DNA from 2 places in the Blautia argi genome. Region 2 is predicted to be linked to the other one. Evidence: a T-box and tRNA genes for the amino acid it is inferred to sense, from the RefSeq annotation. Region 2 holds a T-box; the other holds one or more tRNA genes.
What was found. A T-box is a leader RNA that pairs with one kind of tRNA and senses whether it is charged. The one in region 2 lies ahead of proS (proline--tRNA ligase), so its partner is inferred to be a tRNA-Pro.
Positions count from the first base shown of each region.

Region 1: it encodes a tRNA-Pro, which carries the amino acid that the T-box ahead of proS (proline--tRNA ligase) is inferred to sense. The anticodon was not compared.

Region 1 covers NZ_CP030280.1:1,647,011-1,657,271, reverse strand. The annotation lists gene DQQ01_RS08125 (hypothetical protein) at 1-340, opposite strand, end outside; gene DQQ01_RS08120 (hypothetical protein) at 405-1,070, opposite strand; gene DQQ01_RS08115 (ABC transporter ATP-binding protein) at 1,067-1,942, opposite strand; gene DQQ01_RS08110 (GntR family transcriptional regulator) at 1,947-2,318, opposite strand; tRNA gene DQQ01_RS08105 (tRNA-Pro) at 2,489-2,562, shown strand; gene leuD (3-isopropylmalate dehydratase small subunit) at 2,690-3,178, opposite strand; gene leuC (3-isopropylmalate dehydratase large subunit) at 3,192-4,460, opposite strand; gene DQQ01_RS08090 (LysR family transcriptional regulator) at 4,586-5,479, shown strand; gene ilvC (ketol-acid reductoisomerase) at 5,556-6,569, opposite strand; gene ilvN (acetolactate synthase small subunit) at 6,692-7,210, opposite strand; gene atpC (ATP synthase F1 subunit epsilon) at 7,446-7,856, opposite strand; gene atpD (F0F1 ATP synthase subunit beta) at 7,886-9,274, opposite strand; gene atpG (ATP synthase F1 subunit gamma) at 9,293-10,186, opposite strand; gene atpA (F0F1 ATP synthase subunit alpha) at 10,191-10,261, opposite strand, start outside.
Region 2 covers NZ_CP030280.1:2,815,732-2,825,992, reverse strand. The annotation lists partial or broken gene clpB (ATP-dependent chaperone ClpB) at 1-2,086, shown strand, start outside; gene DQQ01_RS13695 (DUF4250 domain-containing protein) at 2,099-2,272, shown strand; gene DQQ01_RS13690 (response regulator transcription factor) at 2,393-3,061, shown strand; gene DQQ01_RS13685 (sensor histidine kinase) at 3,058-4,071, shown strand; gene DQQ01_RS13680 (ABC transporter ATP-binding protein) at 4,168-4,935, shown strand; gene DQQ01_RS13675 (FtsX-like permease family protein) at 4,925-6,949, shown strand; T-box leader at 7,092-7,329, shown strand; gene proS (proline--tRNA ligase) at 7,390-8,829, shown strand; gene DQQ01_RS13665 (CCA tRNA nucleotidyltransferase) at 8,832-10,151, shown strand; gene DQQ01_RS13660 (YutH/CotS family kinase-like spore coat protein) at 10,236-10,261, shown strand, end outside.

The sequences.
Region 1 (10,261 bases), 1.2 Mb from region 2:
CTGTTCCATAAAACTTTTGCAGCAAAAGTGCACCGCAGTGTGTCAAAAGAGCGCTCTCCAAAAGCAGAAGAAAAGTTCCCGTAAGATATACCAGGCTGCTGTTTCTTAAAAATTCCTTTCTGGTTCTTCCAAAACCAATTGCCCAGTCAAAGCTCATGTATAAATCCAGTGCAACCCACGAAACTGCCAGGAAACCGGCTAAAATCCAGGGCGCTTTTACAAGAACCTGTCCATCTATACCAGACCCCAAAGGAAACATACTGTCAAAGTAATGATGCAAAAGACACTGCACTGCCAAAACTACCGCAAAGATTGCAAAAATTACGCCTCCCATGGTCATCAGGTCGCACTTTTTTAATTTCTATTCAATCCATTTTCTTTTTTTCATGTTCTCACCCAAACATCTAAATATGTATCTCTGCCTTTCTGAAAAGTTTCCATGCCAAAAGCGTCAAAAGCAACGTACCACCAGCCAAAATTACTGTCCAAAGGCCCAGAAGACCAATGGAAGACTGCATTTGTAAATTCATCGTAATTTCGCCCTTTTTCAAAATTCCTACCACCATATAGGCAACTACAAAGCCCATCATACCACTGACACATACAATGGGAATCAGTATAAGCTGCCGATATCTCAGATGCAGAACTGCCATGCATTCACAAAAACCCAGCGCAAACAGAGAACCCATGAGCAGAAAAAACAATTCCATGAAAAACATTCCGTTTCGCTGTTTTCCTGTCAAAAGAAAAGAAATCAGGCCTGCGCTCAGCATAGTGAGCATTTTTCCTGCCTGCATATTCCAAAAACACTTTTTTCTGGTACAGCCAAAGCTGATTTTCAGAGGTTCTAGGGTTTCATAATAAAAAATCAGAGTCAAAGCGCCTAACAGCCCTGCAATCAAAATTAAAGGCGCATCGCAGTATTTTTCAATTATATTGACTGTTGCTGACCAGGAAACGCCTTTTCCCCTCAAAAGAAAAAGCGCTATCATAGCACCCAGCAGTAAAACTGCACTGCCTATGTTTCCTCCTGCATAAGAGAAACAGGAATATTTCTTTTTTATATTCATACGTTTTCCTCCTCCCTGCAAAGGCTTACAAAAATTTTCTGGAGATTCACAGGCTGTATGGTAATTCCTTCCTTCTGATTCAGGATTTCGCCCTCCTGTAACCGCACCAGTACGCTTTTACTTCTTCCAAGTGTTTTTGGTTTGTATATTTCTTTTCCCTGTATTACTGCGTCTACCGTTTCTGCCCTTCCACTGACATAAACTGTTTCTTCTAAAAGTTCCTGTGTATTTTCTTTCAAAATAATTTTTCCGTGATGCAGGAAAATCACTTCTTCAAAAATATCAGCTGCCTCTTCTATAATGTGTGTGGAAATCACAAAAGTTCTTCCCGTTTCCGTAAATTCTTCCAGCAAAAGCTGATAAAACTGTTCTCTTGCCACCACATCCAGACCAGATACTGGTTCGTCCAAAAATGTGAAATCTGCTTTGCTTGCCAGGGCTGTCACTGCACCCAGCATGGATACCATACCTTTGGAAAGCTTTATGAGTCGCTGTTTTGGTTCCAGATGAAATAGTTTTACCAGACGTTCTGCCATCTCCTTATCCCAGTGAGGCAGATAAGAGGCAGCCATATTTAAGTATTCTTTTACTTTTAAACCGCCGGAATTACTGTTTGCACTGGTGATAATCTCTCTGGCAAAATAAATATGGCTTAAAGCCTCTGCATTTTCCCATATGGGTTCTCCGTCTAAAAGAAGCTGCCCGGAAGATACAGGATTCTGTGCAGACAGAATAGACAAAAGCATTGTCTTTCCTGCACCGTTTCTTCCGATAAGTCCATATATCTTTCCTTTTTCCAGGGTTAAATTGACCCCTTGTAAAACTTCTTTTGCTTTATAATTTTTCTTCAGATTCCTGCATTCGATTTTCATAAACTTAAACCTCCCCAATTTCTGTTGTGATCATGTCAATTAAGTCTTCCTTTGTAATGCCAAGACTTGCTGCCTCTATCAGCATGCCCTGAACATAAGTTTTAAAAAAATTCTCTTTTCTTCTCTTTTGTATGGCTTTCTTTGCCCCTTCTGCCACAAACATGCCGATTCCTCTTTTTTTGTACAAAATTCCCTCGTCCACTAACAAATTTACCCCCTTTGCTGCTGTTGCCGGATTAATGGCATAGAGCTTTGCCAGTTCATTGGTACTTGGTACCCGCTCCTCTTCCAGCAGAATATCTCTCAAAATATCGGTTTCTATCATTTCTTTAATTTGTATATAAATTGATTTTTCCTGACTGAGCAATTCCTGCACAACTTCTCACCTCCTGCCTTTTAAAACTCTCATGCAGTTACTTATATAGTTCATTACTTATATAATTAACCATATTACCGCACAGGCAAAATGTCAAGTTCTATCCTACTTATTTTCACCAAAAAAGTTCTTGATTTTTCCAATGAAATCTGATAGAATATAATTCGTTCCGGGGTATGGCGTAGCTTGGTAGCGCGCACGGCTGGGGGCCGTGAGGTCGCAGGTTCAAATCCTGTTGCCCCGACTAAAGGTATCTGTAAATGCAGATACCTTTTTATGTTACAAAATCCCTCTTAAAAATTCCAGCACAAAAAGGACTGCTGTGTTTCTGTACAGCAATCCCCTTGTTTTATAAATTCTAAAGTTTTTTCTTACTTCTGTCCATTAATATAATTTACCAGACCTTCCGCCTTAATAATTTTCTGCATAAATTCCGGGAACGCCTGTCCCTGAAAAGAAGTCCCCCTGGTCTTATTAGTAATTATACCACTGTCAAAATCCACCTCTACCTCATCTCCGGCTTGAATTCCTTTTGCCGCCTCCGGACACTCCACAATAGGAAGACCGATATTAATAGCATTGCGATAAAAAATTCTGGCAAAGGTTTCTGCAATCACACAGCTTACCCCTGCTGCCTTAATCGCAATCGGAGCATGTTCTCTGGAAGAGCCGCAGCCAAAGTTTTTGTCTGCCACAATGATATCGCCTTTTTTTACTTTTTTTACAAAATCCCTGTCAATATCCTCCATGCAATGCTCTGCCAGTTCTGCCGGGTCTGACGAATTCAGATATCTGGCAGGAATAATCACATCAGTATCTACATTATCTCCATATTTAAAAACACTTCCGCTTGCCTTCATCTTTCTCTCCTCCTTATAACCCTAATTCTTCCGGAACAGAAATTTTCCCTGTCACGGCACTGGCTGCTGCCACTGCAGGGCTTGCCAGATAGACCTCTGATTTTATATGTCCCATGCGGCCTACAAAATTCCGGTTTGTAGTGGAAATACAACGCTCTCCCTCTGCCAGAATCCCCATATAACCACCCAGACACGGACCGCAGGTCGGAGTACTTACCACAGCACCTGCCTCAATAAAGATTTTTAAAAGCCCCTCTTCCATTGCCTGAAGATAAATTTTCTGCGTTGCCGGAATCACAATACAGCGAACGCCCTTTTTCACCTTACGTCCCTTCAAAATTTCCGCAGCACATCTCAGGTCATCAATCCTGCCGTTTGTACAGGAACCAATGACTGACTGGTCAATGGCTACTTCTTCGGAAAGCTCTTCCACCACTCTGGTATTTGAAGGAAGATGAGGAAAGGACACCGTGGATTTCAAGGCACTTAAATCAATGGTGTATTCCTCGTCGTATACAGCATCCTCATCAGCCTCGTATACAGTATATGGGCGCATGGAATGTTCCTTCATGTATTCAATAGCAACATCATCGACCGGGAAAATTCCATTTTTTCCTCCTGCCTCAATTGCCATATTTGCAATGGTAAAACGGTCATCCATAGACAAATTCTGAATGCCCTCCCCCACAAACTCCATAGATTTATAAAGCGCACCGTCTACGCCAATCATACCGATAATGTGTAAAATCACATCTTTTCCGCTGACCCACTTCGCAGGTTTTCCCACCAGATTAAACCTAATGGCAGAAGGAACCTTAAACCATGCTTTTCCGGTTGCCATGCCTGCTGCCATATCCGTGCTTCCCACTCCTGTGGAAAATGCACCCAAAGCGCCATAAGTACAGGTATGGGAATCTGCACCGATAATCACATCGCCTGCAACAGTCAATCCCTTTTCAGGAAGGAGAGCATGCTCAATTCCCATTTCCCCTACATCAAAATAATTGGTAATCTCGTGGCGGCATGCAAATTCCCTCACACATTTGCAGTGTTCTGCTGATTTAATATCCTTATTCGGAATAAAGTGATCCATAACCAAAGCCACCTTGTCCTTATCAAACACGGTATCTACTGTCATTTTATCCATTTCATGAATGGCTACCGGGGAAGTAATATCATTTCCCAGCACCAAATCCAAATTTGCTTCTATTAACTGTCCTGCTTCTACTTTATCTAATCCGGCATGGGCTGCCAGAATTTTTTGTGTCATTGTCATTCCCATATAGCTTTACCTCCTGCTGTTTTTGCTATTGCCATTTTATCATATATTTTGCTATAATAGAAATACATATAAAACATGACAGACATAACTTTAATTTATAAACACAACAGAAAGGATAGACTTTTATGGATCAGAATCTTTCCCTATACAAAGTTTTCTACACGGTTGCAAATACCGGAAACATTTCAAAAGCCGCAGCAGAGCTTTATATCAGCCAGCCTGCCATCAGCAAATCCATTCGTAAACTGGAACAAAATCTGGAGGTCACTCTGTTTTCCCGAAATTCCAGAGGGGTACATCTCACAGAGGAAGGAGAGGTTCTCTATGACTATGTGCAGAAGGCCTTTTATTCCCTTCAGCTTGGAGAAATGCAGCTTAAGAAAATCAATGAACTGGGCATCGGACATTTACGCATTGGTGTATCCACCACCCTCTGCAAATACGTACTTCTGGATTATTTAAAGGACTTTATTGCCGCCCACCCTCATATCCGTATTACTATTGAATGTCAGTCCACCAACCACACGCTCCAGCTTCTGAAAGAAAACAAAATCGACCTGGGGCTTATCGGAAAACCGGAAAGACTGCATCATATTCCTTTTGAAACTCTGGGAGAAATCGAAGATATTTTTGTCAGCACTAACAGCTATCTGGAAAATCTGGCACTGCGAACAGATTCCAAGGAGGATATTTTAAGAACTGCGGCCCTGATGCTTATGGATAAGGAAAACATCACCCGACAGTATATTGATGATTATCTGGCTTTTCATCACATTGAAAACAGCAATGTCCTGGAAGTTTCTGCCATGGATCTGCTTATTGAATTTACCAAAATTGGACTGGGGGTTGCCTGCGTAATCCGCCAGTTCGTGGAAAAAGAACTGCAGGAGGGCACACTGGTAGAAATCCCCCTTCCCGCTCCTATCCACAAACGGGAAATCGGTTTTGTCCATCTGGCAGATACTCAGACCAATCCTGTTATTCAGGAATTTATAGACTTTTGCAAAAAAAATGCTTAAAAACAGAGCTGTCACAGCCCATCTATGGGGTTCTGCGGCAGCTCTGTTCTTTTACACAATTTTCTCAAAAATCCAATCAGTTGTCAATCAGTTTTTCTTTTCCGTTCCAACTGTACAACTTACGAAGTTCTGCACCTACTTCTTCTAACTGATGCTCTGCTTCTCTTCTTCTCATTGCACCAAAGTGCATACAACCGGACTGATTTTCCAGAATCCAGTTCTTTGCAAAGGTACCGTCCTGAATATCTGCCAAAATCTGTTTCATGGCTTTCTTTGTTTCTTCTGTCACAATCTTAGGTCCTGTAATATAATCACCAAATTCTGCTGTATTGGAGATAGAATATCTCATGCCCTTAAAACCGCTTTCGTAAATCAGATCTACAATCAGTTTCATTTCATGGATACATTCAAAGTATGCATTTTCCGGAGCATAACCTGCTTCTACCAGAGTTTCAAACCCTGCCTTCATAAGAGCTGTAACACCACCGCAAAGAACTGCCTGTTCTCCAAAAAGGTCTGTTTCTGTTTCCACTTTGAAAGTAGTTTCCAGAACACCTGCTCTTGCACCGCCTAAAGCTGCTGCATAAGCCAAAGCCTTGTCTTTTGCTTTACCTGTATAATCCTGCTGTACAGCCACTAAACAAGGAGTACCGCGTCCAATCTGATATTCACTTCTTACTGTATGACCTGGTGCTTTTGGAGCAATCATAGTTACATCTACATTTGCGGGAGGTTTAATCTGTCCGAAATGGATTGCAAAACCGTGAGCAAACATCAACATATTGCCTTCTTCCAGGTTCGGCTCAATGGATTCCTTATAGAGCTTTGCCTGCTTCTCGTCATTAATAAGAATCATGATAATATCTGCTTTTTTTGCCGCTTCTGCTGCTGTGTAAACCTCAAATCCCTGCTTTACAGCCTTATCCCAGGATTTAGATCCTTCATACAAGCCTACAATGACGTTACAGCCTGATTCCTTTAAATTTAATGCATGTGCATGACCCTGGCTTCCATAACCGATAATGGCAATGGTTTTCCCCTCTAATAAAGCCATGTTGCAATCTTCCTGATAATAAATTTTTACTGCCATTTTTTCTTCCTCCTGAATTTTTTTATGTATGTCAGAGATAAAATCTCCAATAACCTAAGTTAAATAATCTCGCTACGAGATTTTCCGCCTGCAACGGGTTGTAAACGAATTTTCCTATAAAGTTAAAAATCTTCCTCCTCATCGGAAGGATAAAAAATATCATCTGCCCCTCTGGAAAGACCTGCAATACCGGTTCTTGCCAGTTCGAGAATCTCATAGCCGTCCAGCAGATCAATAAATGCCTCCAGCTTTGATTTGTTTCCTGTAAGCTCGATAATCATGGACTCTTTGCCCACATCAATAATATTGGCTCTGAAAATATCCACAATGGCAGAAACCCCGGCTCTCTGCTCAGGCGTTACCTTTACCTTTACCAGCATCAGCTCTCTGGTTACGCTCTGTCCGTCCTTTAAGACTTTTACGGAAAGTACGTCTTCCAACTTCTCCACCTGTCTGGTAATCTGCTCCAGAATCAGCTCATCTCCCTTGCACACCACTGTCATACGAGTGTAGTTTGGATCCGTGGTAATACCGGCTGACAGACTGTCTATGTTGTATCCCCGGCGGCTGAACAATCCGGAAACCCGGCTCAGTACACCGGCTGTATTTTCAACCAGAATGGACAATATCCTTTTATTCATACAGCACCTTCTTCCATGCTTTTTGGCTAACTTTTGTTGACATTCTACCAACTATTTCCGGCTTTGTCAATGCATACAGGGCGTTATAACTAATTACTATGTAATGCATAATTCAGAGTAATAGCATTCCGTGACAGCGCACTCCCACAAAAAGTAGAAAGATAGAGCCGCACACTGCTTTTGCACGACTCTGTCTTTTCTTATTTCAGATTCTATTTATTCTGCTGTAATCTTCTCAGATTCCTTTATCCCTTGCTGCCTTCATACGAGCCATAGCTCTTGCCAGGGAGGCCTTAGAAACATAATATTCCTGCAGACTCTGTTTCTGGCGAAGCTGCTCTTCTGCACGTTCCTTTGCATCGCGGGCACGTTTTAAGTCAATATCCTCCGGTCTTTCAATACTGTCTGCCAGCACAGTAACACGGTTGTTGATAATCTGTGCAAAACCGCCGCCTACAATGGCTGTATACCAGGTATCGTCCTCTGTCTGAATACGCATTTCTCCCGGAACAATGGCAACCATCATATCTGCATGATGCGCCAGTATGGTGATAGCGCCATCTTTTGCAGGGAGTGAGATAGATTTTCCTCTGCCGTGATAAAAATCCTTATCACTGGCAATGACATTTAAACCAAATGTATTCATATGCCTTCACTCCTTACTGTTTCTCGTTCTCAGGCTTCCTGCTTTGCCTTTTCAATAACCTCATCAATGGTACCTACGTTAAAGAATGCATTTTCCGGATACTCGTCCATTTCTCCATTGACAATCATCTTAAAGCCGCGGATTGTTTCCTTTAAAGGCACATATTTACCTGGAATACCGGTAAAGACTTCTGCCACATGGAAAGGCTGAGAAAGAAATTTCTGTACCTTTCTGGCACGGGCAACAATCTTTTTATCTTCTTCAGAAAGCTCTTCCATACCCAAAATTGCAATAATATCCTGAAGTTCCTTGTATTTCTGCAGGTATTCCTGTACCTTTCTGGCAGTTTCGTAGTGTTCTTCGCCTACTACATCTACTTCCAAAATACGAGAACTGCTCTCCAGAGGATCGACTGCCGGATAAATACCCTGCTCTACAATCTTTCTGGACAGAACCGTGGTAGCGTCCAGATGTGCAAAGGTTGTGGCAGGCGCCGGGTCTGTCAGGTCATCGGCAGGCACATAAACTGCCTGTACAGAAGTAACAGAACCGTTCTTTGTAGACGCAATACGCTCCTGCAGCTCACCCATTTCTGTTGCCAGCGTAGGCTGATAGCCTACTGCGGAAGGCATACGTCCCAGAAGAGCGGACACCTCAGAACCAGCCTGTGTGAAACGGAAAATATTATCAATAAACAGCAACACATTCTGATGCTCTTCATCACGGAAATACTCTGCCATGGTAAGACCTGTTTCTGCTACACGCATACGGGCACCAGGCGGCTCATTCATCTGTCCAAACACCAGAGCTGTTTTTTCCAGAACCCCGGATTCTTTCATTTCTGTCCAGAGATCATTTCCTTCACGGGAACGCTCTCCAACGCCGGTAAAAATAGAATATCCGCCGTGCTCTGTTGCAATATTACTGATAAGTTCCTGAATCAATACGGTTTTGCCCACACCGGCGCCACCGAAAAGCCCGATTTTACCACCCTTTGCATAAGGTGCCAGAAGGTCGATAACCTTAATACCTGTTTCCAGAATCTCTACAACAGGACTCTGTTCTTCAAAGGTTGGCGGATCCCTGTGAATAACCCAATGCTTGACGTTTTCTAACTGCTGGCCTTTATCTATGGTTTCACCCAGAACATTAAAAAGACGTCCCAACGTTTCTTTTCCTACAGGCACGGAAATACCTGCTCCTGTAGCAGTAACCTCCATATCCTTGCAAAGCCCGTCGCTGGAAGCCAGCATAATACAGCGCACGGTACGATTTCCAATATGCTGCGCTACTTCCATAACCAGCTTTCTGCCGTTTAACTCTACAGTCAGAGCGTCTTTGATGCTTGGGAGGTCCTGATTTTCAAATTCTACGTCTACGACAGGTCCCATGACCTGTACAATTTTACCCTTTTCCATTAAAAGGAAACCTCCTTTTTACAGTTTCTTTTTCTGTGCTTTGGCGCCGCTGATAACCTCTGTAATTTCCTGGGTTATGGCAGCTTGCCGCACACGGTTGTATTTTATTGATAAATCCTTCAGCATGTCCCTGGCACTGGAAGTTGCCGCGTCCATGGCCATCATACGGGAATTGTGTTCACTGGCATAGGATTCTACCAGACAGCCGTAAATCATACCGCGCAGGTAGTTTGGTACAATGCTGTTTAACACCTCTTCCGCAGAAGGAACCATTTCGATTTCCTCCTGGTGAATATCTACAAGCTGCTGCAGGGACGTATTGAAGGCTGCTTTTTTCAGCGGCAAAAGCTGCTTCTTTTCAGCTACCATGGTGGCTGCATTTGCCATACGGGTATAGATAATGTGAACCTCGTCCAGTTCACCCTCCAGGTACATGGCAATCATCTTTTCGGAAATCACCCTGGCTCTGTGCATGGTAGGCTTCTGCACCGTAAAACGGAAATTCGTATCCACGTCCACGTCTTTTTTAAAGAAATACTGTCTTCCCACCTCACCCAGAACAAAAAGCTGGGTATGGTGATTTTTTTCCATACATTCTTCTGCGATTTTAAAGACATTGTGGTTATAGGCTCCTGCCAGCCCCTTATCTGCAGAAACGACAATGTATCCGATTTTCTTATCCTCCGGCGCAATTTCCAATCTTTCATCAAAATATTTATGCTCTGTATCATCCATATGACGCAGAACACGTCCTATGGCAGACTGAAGAGAATAAAAATAAGGCTCTGTATCTGCCAGAGTTTTTCTGGCTCTTTTTAATTTTGATGAAGAAATCATGTACATGGCACTGGTAATTTTCATTGTATCCTGGATACTTTTCATACGGCTTTGTATCTCTTTTGCACTTGCCATTTTATCACCTGTTCCTGTCCTTAAATTCCTCTGCTACCTTCAAAATTTTCTTACCAAGTTCCTCGGAAAGCACCT
Region 2 (10,261 bases):
AGAGAACAGAAGTTGGATCCGGTTATTGGCAGGGACAGTGAAATTCGGAATGTGATTCGGATTTTGTCCAGAAAGACAAAGAACAATCCCGTGCTTATCGGAGAACCGGGCGTTGGTAAAACAGCGGCAGTAGAAGGCCTTGCTCAGAGGATTGTACAGGGTGATGTACCTGACGGCTTAAAGGACAAGAAAATTTTTGCCCTGGATATGGGCGCTCTGGTAGCCGGAGCTAAATACAGAGGTGAATTTGAGGAACGTTTAAAAGCTGTTCTGGAAGAGGTCAGAAAGAGCGAAGGCCAGATTATTCTCTTTATTGATGAGCTGCATCTGATTGTAGGCGCAGGGAAGACAGACGGTGCCATGGACGCAGGAAATATGTTAAAGCCTATGCTGGCAAGAGGCGAATTGCACTGTATCGGCGCTACTACTCTGGACGAATACCGCAAATATATTGAGAAAGATGCGGCTTTGGAACGTCGTTTCCAGCCGGTTCTGGTCGATGAGCCGACGGTGGAGGATACCATTTCCATTCTTCGTGGCTTAAAGGAGAGATATGAGGTCTTTCATGGCGTAAAGATTACAGACAGCGCTCTGGTAGCTGCCGCAACCTTATCAGACCGCTATATAGCGACCGTTTCCTGCCGGATAAAGCCATTGATTTGGTTGACGAGGCATGCGCGCTGATTAAGACAGAGCTGGATTCCATGCCTACAGAGCTGGACGAAATGCGCAGAAAAATCATGCAGATGGAAATTGAAGAGGCTGCGCTGAAAAAAGAAAACGACCGTTTAAGCCAGGATCGTCTGGTGGATTTGCAGAAAGAAATGGCTGAGCTTCGGGATGCATTCAATACTCAGAAGGCGCAGTGGGATAACGAGAAGTCTACGGTAGAGCGTCTGCAGAAATTAAGAGAGCAGATTGAGGAGATGAACAATCAAATCCAGAAAGCTCAGAGAAACTATGATTTAGACGAGGCTGCAAGGCTGCAGTACGGAGAGCTTCCAAAGCTGCAGAACCAGCTGGCAGCAGAAGAGAGGAGCGGGTAAAAAATCAGGATTTATCTCTGGTTCACGAAAGCGTTACAGACGAAGAAATTGCCAGAATTATTTCCCGTTGGACAGGAATTCCGGTGGCAAAGCTGACAGAAGGAGAAAGAAGTAAAATTCTGCATTTGGAAGATGAGCTGCACAAACGGGTGATTGGACAGGACGAGGGTGTTACCAAGGTAACGGACGCCATTATCCGTTCTAAAGCGGGAATCAAAGATCCTACAAAACCTATTGGTTCTTTCCTGTTTCTGGGACCAACCGGAGTTGGTAAGACAGAGCTTGCCAAGACTCTGGCAGCAACGCTGTTTGATGATGAACAGAACATGGTTCGTATTGATATGAGCGAGTATATGGAGAAATATTCTGTATCCAGACTCATCGGGGCGCCTCCAGGATATGTGGGATATGAGGAAGGCGGACAGCTTACGGAGGCAGTGAGAAGAAAGCCGTATTCGGTTGTGCTTTTTGATGAAATTGAGAAGGCGCACCCAGATGTATTTAATGTGCTTCTCCAGGTGCTGGACGATGGCAGAATTACAGATTCTCAGGGCAGAACCGTAGACTTTAAAAACACAATTCTTATTATGACCTCCAATATCGGTTCTCCGTATCTTCTGGAAGGAATTGAAGAGAACGGCGAGATTAAGCAGGAGGCAAGAGAAGCGGTTGAGCGGGACTTAAGAGGGCATTTCCGTCCTGAATTTTTAAACCGTTTGGATGAAATCATTATGTTTAAGCCTCTTACAAAGGACAATATCGGTGGTATTGTAGACTTGCTTATGGCAGATTTGAACAGAAGATTAAAAGACCAGGAGTTATCTATGGAATTGACAAAAGCTGCAAAAGATTATATTATTGAGGGCGGATATGACCCTGTGTACGGTGCCCGTCCACTGAAGAGATATGTGCAGAAATATGTGGAAACACTGACTGCGAAGCTGATTCTTTCCGGGGATATCAGTACAGACAGCAGGATTGTCATTGATGTGGAAAACGGAGAGCTGACTGCTCACGCAGAAAAGGGACAGCTTTCCTGACAGGAGGCAGCTATGATACCAAAAGACCCAGTGATGCTTTTAAGCTATGTCAATACACAACTTCGTGATTTTTACCCATCCTTTGCAGCATTTTGCGAAGATAAAAGTTTAAGTGCAGAGGAAATTACGGCAAAGCTGGCAGGGATTGATTACGAATACGATACAGGCAGAAATCAGTTTATTTAAGGAAACAGAGAGTTTTCCCATTGCGGATATATGGGGAGGCTCTCTTTTTTTTGTGCTTTCTTTTCTATACGTGTGGCAGTATGATAGAAGGAGGACTGGGAAAGGAGAGGACAGAAGATTATGAAAAAGATAGTGGTAATAGAGGACGATAAGACGCTGCGCCGAGCCTTGGCGGGGCTTTTAGAAGAAAATGGATATCAGGTGTTTTGTGTGGAGGATTTTCTCCATGCAGAAGAGGGGATAAAGGAAGCAGAGCCGGATTTGGTTCTTTTGGACATTATTCTTCCGGGAACTAACGGACAGGAAATTTTGCGGAATCTGCGGAAGACATCAGATCTTCCGGTCATTATGTTAACCAGCAAGACAGGAGAAACCGATGAAATTTTGTCCATGAGCTACGGGGCAGATGATTATATGACAAAGCCCTATAATCCGGCTCTTCTGCTTTTGAAAATAGAAGCGCTTTTCAGGCGTATACAGCCGCAGAGAGAAAAGGAAGAACTGGAATACGCAGGCATGCGGCTGAATCTGCTGCGAAGCACTCTGGCATATGAAGAAAGAGCGGTTATACTTTCTAAAAATGAAATGTCTGTTCTTCATTATCTGATGAAGCATCAGGGAAATATTGTGTCCAGAGATGAACTGATGGACTATTTATGGGACTGCAATGCTTTTGTGGACGATAATACTCTGACGGTAAATATCAACCGACTCAGAAAACGTATGGAGGAGGTAGGAATTTCTGGCAGGATAGAAACCAGGAGAGGGCAGGGATATATACTGATATGAATTTCAAAAATTATATAAAGGATCATTGGTTTGTTCTGGGAATACAACTGGGAACCATGGCAGTTTTACAAGGCGTGTGCCTGTTGTTTCGCGCACCCTTTGCCCTGCAGGTGTTTCTTCTTCTGGCAGAGTGTCTGTCAGGGGCAGGTATTTTGTTCTGTGATTACAAAAGAAAACAGAGGTTTTATACGCAGATGAAGAATCAGCAAAAAAATCTGAAGGAAAAATATCTGCTTATGGAAATGCTGGAAGAGCCGGAATTTCTGGAAGGACAGATTTTCTGTCAGACCATGAGAGAAATGCAGAAATCCATGAACGATGAGATTTTCGGACAGATACGCAGAAATAATGCATTTAAGCGATATGTGGAAACCTGGGTACATGAGGTAAAGCTCCCTATTTCCAGCATCAGGCTGATGTTGCATGAGTACAGAGGCGAATCTGGCAGAGCTTTAAAGGAACAGATAAGCCGTATTGAAAGTCATGTGGAGCAGGTGCTTTATTATCTACGCAGTGAGGTTCCGGAAAAGGATTACCTTATACAGAAATATTCCCTGAAAGAATTGACAGACAGAACCATTGCAGAACACAAGGACAGTCTGATTTTAAACCATATAAAGGTCATACAGAACACACAGGAGGCAGTTGTATGTACGGACGGGAAGTGGCTGCAGTTTATGCTGGGACAGATTTTAAGTAATGCGGTGAAATACAAAAAGGAGAAAGAGGCCTGCATAGAGTTTTGGAGCGAACAGGGAGAACATTGGGTAAAGCTGCATGTCCGGGATAACGGGCTGGGAATCCCAAGGCAGGATTTGCCCAAGGTGTTTGAAAAATCTTTTACCGGAGAGAACGGAAGAAAGGGACAGGCATCTACAGGAATGGGACTGTATCTTTGTAAAACCCTTTGTGAAAGGCTGGGACACAGTTTGGAACTTGAGTCCGAGGAGGGGGTATACACAGAGCTTATTTTGACCTTTATGGAAAATTCTTTTATAGAGCTTTTGTAATCTTACACAGATGTAAGATTTTGTAATACAAAGCCATGGATTTCTTTCCCCTTTCTTCCTATAATAGGGGCATGAAACAGGAAAGGAACAAAAAACATGGAACATTTATTAGAGATTCAAAATCTTATTAAATATTATGGAAGTAAATCCAGTCTGACGAAAGCGGTCAATGACATTAGCTTTACCATGGAAAAAGGGGAATTTACAGCAATTATGGGCGCCAGCGGTTCAGGTAAAACGACGCTTTTAAACTGCATTTCCACCATTGACCGGGTGACCGGAGGACACATTTTTATAAATCAGGAGGAAGTCACCAAATTAAAAGGAAATAAGCTGATGAAATTTCGCCGCAGACAGTTGGGGTTTGTGTTTCAGGATTTTCATCTTCTGGATACACTGACTGCCTTTGACAATATTGCGCTGGCGCTGCAGATTCAAAATGAGAAGCCGGAGATAGTTGAGAAAAAGGTGAAGGAAATGGGGGAAAAGCTGAATATTACAGATGTTTTTCAAAAATATCCCTATGAAATGTCCGGGGGACAAAAGCAACGTTGCGCCTGTGCAAGAGCCATGGTGACAGAGCCTGCCCTGATTCTGGCAGATGAACCTACCGGGGCTTTGGATTCCCAGAGTGCAGGCATGCTTCTCGGAAGCCTGCAGTACATGAACACGGATTTAGACGCTACGATTTTAATGGTGACTCACGATGCCTTTTCCGCCAGCTATACCCAAAGGGTGTTGTTCATGAAGGACGGAAAGCTGTTTCATGAGCTGAGAAGGGGGAAGGACAGCAGGAAGGAATTTTTTGACCGGATTATCCATGTGATTTCTCTTTTGGGAGGTGATTTAAACCATGTTGTTTAAGCTGTCCCTGAAAAATTTCAAAAAGAGTATACGGGATTATTCGATTTACTTTTTTACCCTGATTCTGGGAATCGCAGTATTTTATATTTTTAATGCCATTGAAACCCAGACTGTGATGATGGAAGTCACCAGGACAAAGGCAAATATTATTGAAATGATGAACACGATTTTGGAAGGCGTCAGCCTGCTGATTTCTTTTATTTTGGGCTATCTGATTGTCTATGCTAGCGGCTTTATGCTAAAGAGGCGAAAAGAGGAATTTGGCATTTATCTGATACTGGGAATGAAAAAACGCCAGGTGGCAGGCATGCTCTGTCTGGAAACCGTGTTTATGGGAATGATTTCTCTTGCGGCAGGACTGGTAGTAGGAATGGGGCTTTCGCAGTTTGTATCCCTTTTGGCTTCTTATCTTTTTGAAGCGGATATGTCCAAATTTCGCTTCGTAGTTTCCGGAAAGGCAGTGGGAAAATCTATTTTGTATTTTCTGGTAATTTATCTTGTAGTCATGGTTTTTCAGACCCTTATCATAAGCCGGGCAAGGCTGATTCATTTTCTTTCTGCAAAGCAAAGGAAGGAACGGAATCTTCTGAAAAATCCGGCGCTTTGTGTGATTCTGTTTCTCGTTGCCTGGGTAATTTTAGGACTGGCATATTATAATGTGACGGCAAACAGCGGAAATCTGGAAACAGAGGCTGATGTTATGATGCAGATTTTGCTGGGGTGCGTCGGAACCTTTCTGGTCTTTTGGTCTGCAGCCGGATTTTTTGCAGCAGTTTTGAAAAAAATGCCCGGAATTTACAGAAAGGGATTAAATTCCTTTACCGTGGGAGAGATTTCCAACAAAATAAATTCCACAGTAGTTTCAGAAACCGTGATTTGTCTGCTGATTTTTCTTACGATTTGTATTTTATCAACCGTCTTTACAAGAAAAGAGTATAAGGAAAAGGAAGCAAGGGAACTGGCGCCTGTTTCTGTGTCCATGTCAAAGGAAATGACAGATGAACAGACCATAGGAGAGATTGTGAAAGAGGAAAAGGCGCTGGAAGGAAATGTAAAGAAGCAGGCAGAGATTTTCAGTTATAGAAGTCCGGAAATTACACGAAAAATTCTGTGGGGAGATTACTATGAGCAGATTAAAAAAAGCTACGGAGCTTATTATGCCAAGCAGTTTGGGGAAGAGCAGATAGAAATCATTCCTATTAGTGATTACAATAAAATGGCGGCGCTTTATCATCTGCCTGCCTATGAACTGGAGGAAGACGAATACATCACTCTCACCAATACGGCAGAAGACCAGGAAAATCTGTATGATAAAGGATTACAGTATAATCAGACACTAGAACTGAAAGGGAAAACGTATCATGCAAAGTATGACCAGGTAAAGCGTGGTTTTATGGTGATGAATTATGACAGAACCAATGAAGTGTTTCTGCTTATGCCGGACAGCGTGGAGATTACAGAAGCCCAAAGGGCGAAAAACTACTTTGCAGCTTCTTATAAAAAGGACAGCAGGGAATTTCGAGAGGAAATGGATTTGCATTTAGCCAAACGTATGAACCCTCAAAGAAGTACACACGCCCAGATTTTTGTTTCTACCCAATCTCAGATTTTTGATGATGCCATTGGAAGCAGCGCCATGTTTATTTTCCTGGGATTGTATCTGGGAATCAGCTTTTTGATTTCAGGAGCAGCGATTCTGGCGCTGAAAATGCTCTCAGACGCAGCAGACAGCAGAGAGAAATATGATACTCTACAGAAGCTGGGGTGTGAAAATGGGAAAATCCGAAAAGCCCTGCAAAAGCAAAACGGTATGTTCTTTGCTTTTCCGCTGGCAGTTGCAGGGATTCATTCTGTTTTCGGGATTCAGGTGTGTAAAGAAATGATTTCCATTTATGACACAGGAAGCATTTTACCGGGAATTAGTATTGCCGCAGTGTTGGTGCTGGTGATTTACGGAGGTTATTTTCTGGTGGCACAAATCTGCAGTGAGAGAATTGTGGAAGGAAAGTCATAAGAATAGCATTTTGGAGAAAAATTGCAAGGGGAATCTCTGAAGACCTCTTGACAAACCCTGTAAATTCCAATAGAATTTAACACAGCAGAAGGTTTTCCGGCGATTGCCCGGAAAACCCCTGTCCTGAAATGAAAAAAGGAAGAAACAGGCGAAGAAGAGGATTAGTATGTAAACGGAACTCTAAAGAGAGAAGGCTGTCTGGTGAAAGGTCTTTGTGGGAAGGATACAGAACCTGCCTCGGAGCTGTCTGCGAAAGCAGAACGCGGGCTTTGGCGTTAAAAAAGCAAAGGAAGTGAGCAGTCCGGATTTTTTGATATAGAAAGACATAGGACGGCTAATAAGGGTGGTACCGCCGAAACGAAGACATATCGGTCCCTGAGGACAGGGCTGAGAGTGTCTTTTTTTGTTTTTTACAATGATTATGAAAAAGGAGAAAAATTATGGCAAACAACAAAAAGCTGGTAGAGGCCATTACCTCTATGGAAGAAGATTTTGCACAATGGTACACAGATGTAGTAAAAAAAGCGGATTTGATTGATTATACCAGTGTAAAGGGCTGTATGGTGATTAAGCCTGCAGGTTATGCAATCTGGGAGAATATTCAGCATGAACTGGACAGAAGATTTAAGGAAACAGGGGTGGAGAATGTATATCTGCCAATGTTTATTCCGGAAAGTCTGCTTCAGAAGGAAAAAGACCATGTAGAAGGTTTTGCACCAGAGGTTGCATGGGTGACACACGGCGGTCTGGAACCTTTACAGGAAAGACTTTGTGTGCGTCCTACCTCTGAAACTCTGTTCTGCGATTTTTATGCAAAGGATATCCAGTCCCATAGAGATTTACCGAAGGTATATAACCAGTGGTGTTCAGTTGTGCGTTGGGAAAAGACCACAAGACCCTTCCTTCGCTCCAGAGAATTTTTGTGGCAGGAGGGACACACCGCACATGCAACCGCAGAAGAAGCGGAAGAGAGAACCATACAGATGCTGAATCTCTATGCGGATTTCTGTGAAGAAGTGCTGGCGATTCCAGTTATCAAAGGAAAGAAAACAGACAAGGAGAAATTTGCAGGCGCAGAGGCAACTTATACCATTGAATCCCTGATGCATGACGGAAAGGCGCTGCAGTCCGGTACCAGCCATAACTTTGGCGATGGCTTTGCAAAGGCTTTCGGTATTCAGTACACAGACAAAGAAAATAAACTGCAGTATGTACACCAGACTTCCTGGGGTATGACAACCCGTATGATTGGAGCAATCATCATGGTACACGGAGATAACAGCGGTCTGGTTCTGCCTCCGAGAATTGCACCGGTACAGGCAGTGATTATTCCGATTCAGCAGAGAAAAGAAGGCGTACTGGAAAATGCAGAAAAGCTGCAGGCACAGTTAAAGGCAGCAGGTATTCGCGTGAAGACAGACATGACAGACAAGAGTCCGGGATTCAAGTTTGCAGAGCAGGAAATGAGAGGTATTCCGGTTCGTATTGAGTGCGGTCCAAAGGATATGGAAGCCAATCAGGCAGTTGTGGTAAGAAGAGATACCAGAGAAAAGATTATGGTTTCTCTTGATAATCTGGCAGAAAGCGTACAGCAGATTCTGGATACCATGCAGAAGGATATGTTAGAAAGAGCCAGAGCACACAGAGAAGCCCATACCTATGAGGCAACAGACTATGAAACTTTTAAAAAGACCGTGGAAGAAAAGCCTGGTTTTGTAAAGGCTATGTGGTGCGGCTGCAGAGAATGTGAGGACAAGATTAAAGAAGACGTACAGGCAACCTCCAGATGTATTCCTTTTGAGCAGGAAAACCTGTCTGACAAATGTGTTGTCTGCGGAAAACCTGCGAAAAAAATGGTTTACTGGGGGCGCGCATATTAATTATGAAGATTGAAGTTCCGGAAAAGGTACAGATGATTATCAGGGCTTTGCAGGAACACGGATATGATGCTTATGCGGTAGGGGGCTGTGTTCGTGACAGCCTCCTTCGTCGTTCTCCCGCGGATTGGGATATTACAACCTCTGCAAGGCCCATGGAGGTAAAATCGATTTTCAGGAGAACCGTAGACACAGGACTGCAGCACGGAACCGTGACCGTGCTTGTGGAAAAAGAGGGTTTTGAGGTTACTACTTACCGGATTGACGGGGAGTATGAGGACAGTCGTCATCCCAAAGAAGTGATTTTTACCGGGAATCTGGAAGAGGATTTAAAACGCAGGGATTTTACCATAAATGCCATGGCTTATAATGATAAAACAGGGCTGGTAGATGTCTTTGGCGGGATCCGGGATTTGGAAGGGAAAATTGTCCGATGTGTGGGCAATCCGGAGGAACGGTTTACAGAAGATGCCCTGCGGATTTTAAGAGCCGTGCGTTTTTCCGCCCAGCTTGGCTTTTCCATAGAGGGGGACACCGCCCATTGGGCAAAGAAGCTGGCACCTACCCTTCGCAGAATCAGTGCAGAGCGAATCCAGACAGAACTTGTCAAGCTTTTGGTATCCGCCCACCCGGAATGCTTAAGGACAGCCTGGGAACTGGGGATTACCCAAATTGTGCTGCCGGAATTTGACGAAATGATGGCCACTGAGCAGAAAAATCCCCATCATTTCGGCAGTGTGGGAGAACATACCTTAAAGGCGCTGGCATATACAGAGGCGGATAAGGTGCAGCGCCTTGCCGTATTGTTCCATGACATGGGGAAACCCCTTATGAAAACCACGGATCAAAACGGAATAGACCATTTTCACGGACACCCGAAGGTCAGCGCAGAGCTGGCGGGAAAGATTTTACGCAGACTGCGGTTTGACAATGACACCATACGCAAGGTTACAGAATTGGTATACTGGCATGAATGTCCCTGGGAATGCACACCGAAATCCATCAGAAAAGTCCTGAGCAAAATGACACCAGAACTTTTCCCTGTACTTTTAAAAATTCGCAGGGCAGACGTTATGGCGCAGAGCGATTATTGCAGGGAAGAAAAGTTGGGGCGTCTGGCTGAGAGCCTTCGGCTTTATGAGGAAATCCTGGAAAAAGAAGAGTGTATTTCTGTCAAAATGTTGGCAGTATCCGGCAAAGACCTGATTGCAGCAGGCATGAAGCCGGGAAAAGAGATAGGAGAAACCTTAAATGGGTTTCTGGAGCTGGTTCTGGAAGAGCCGGAAAAAAATACAAAAGAATATTTGCTTTCAAGGATAAAATAATCACAGTCTGCATGGCTTCTAACCCTTCTGATTCCTGCATAGAATGAAAAGAGCGCGAAGCAGGAGTAAAAGGAGGAAAAGCAAGTGTATGACCATGGATTAAGTATCTT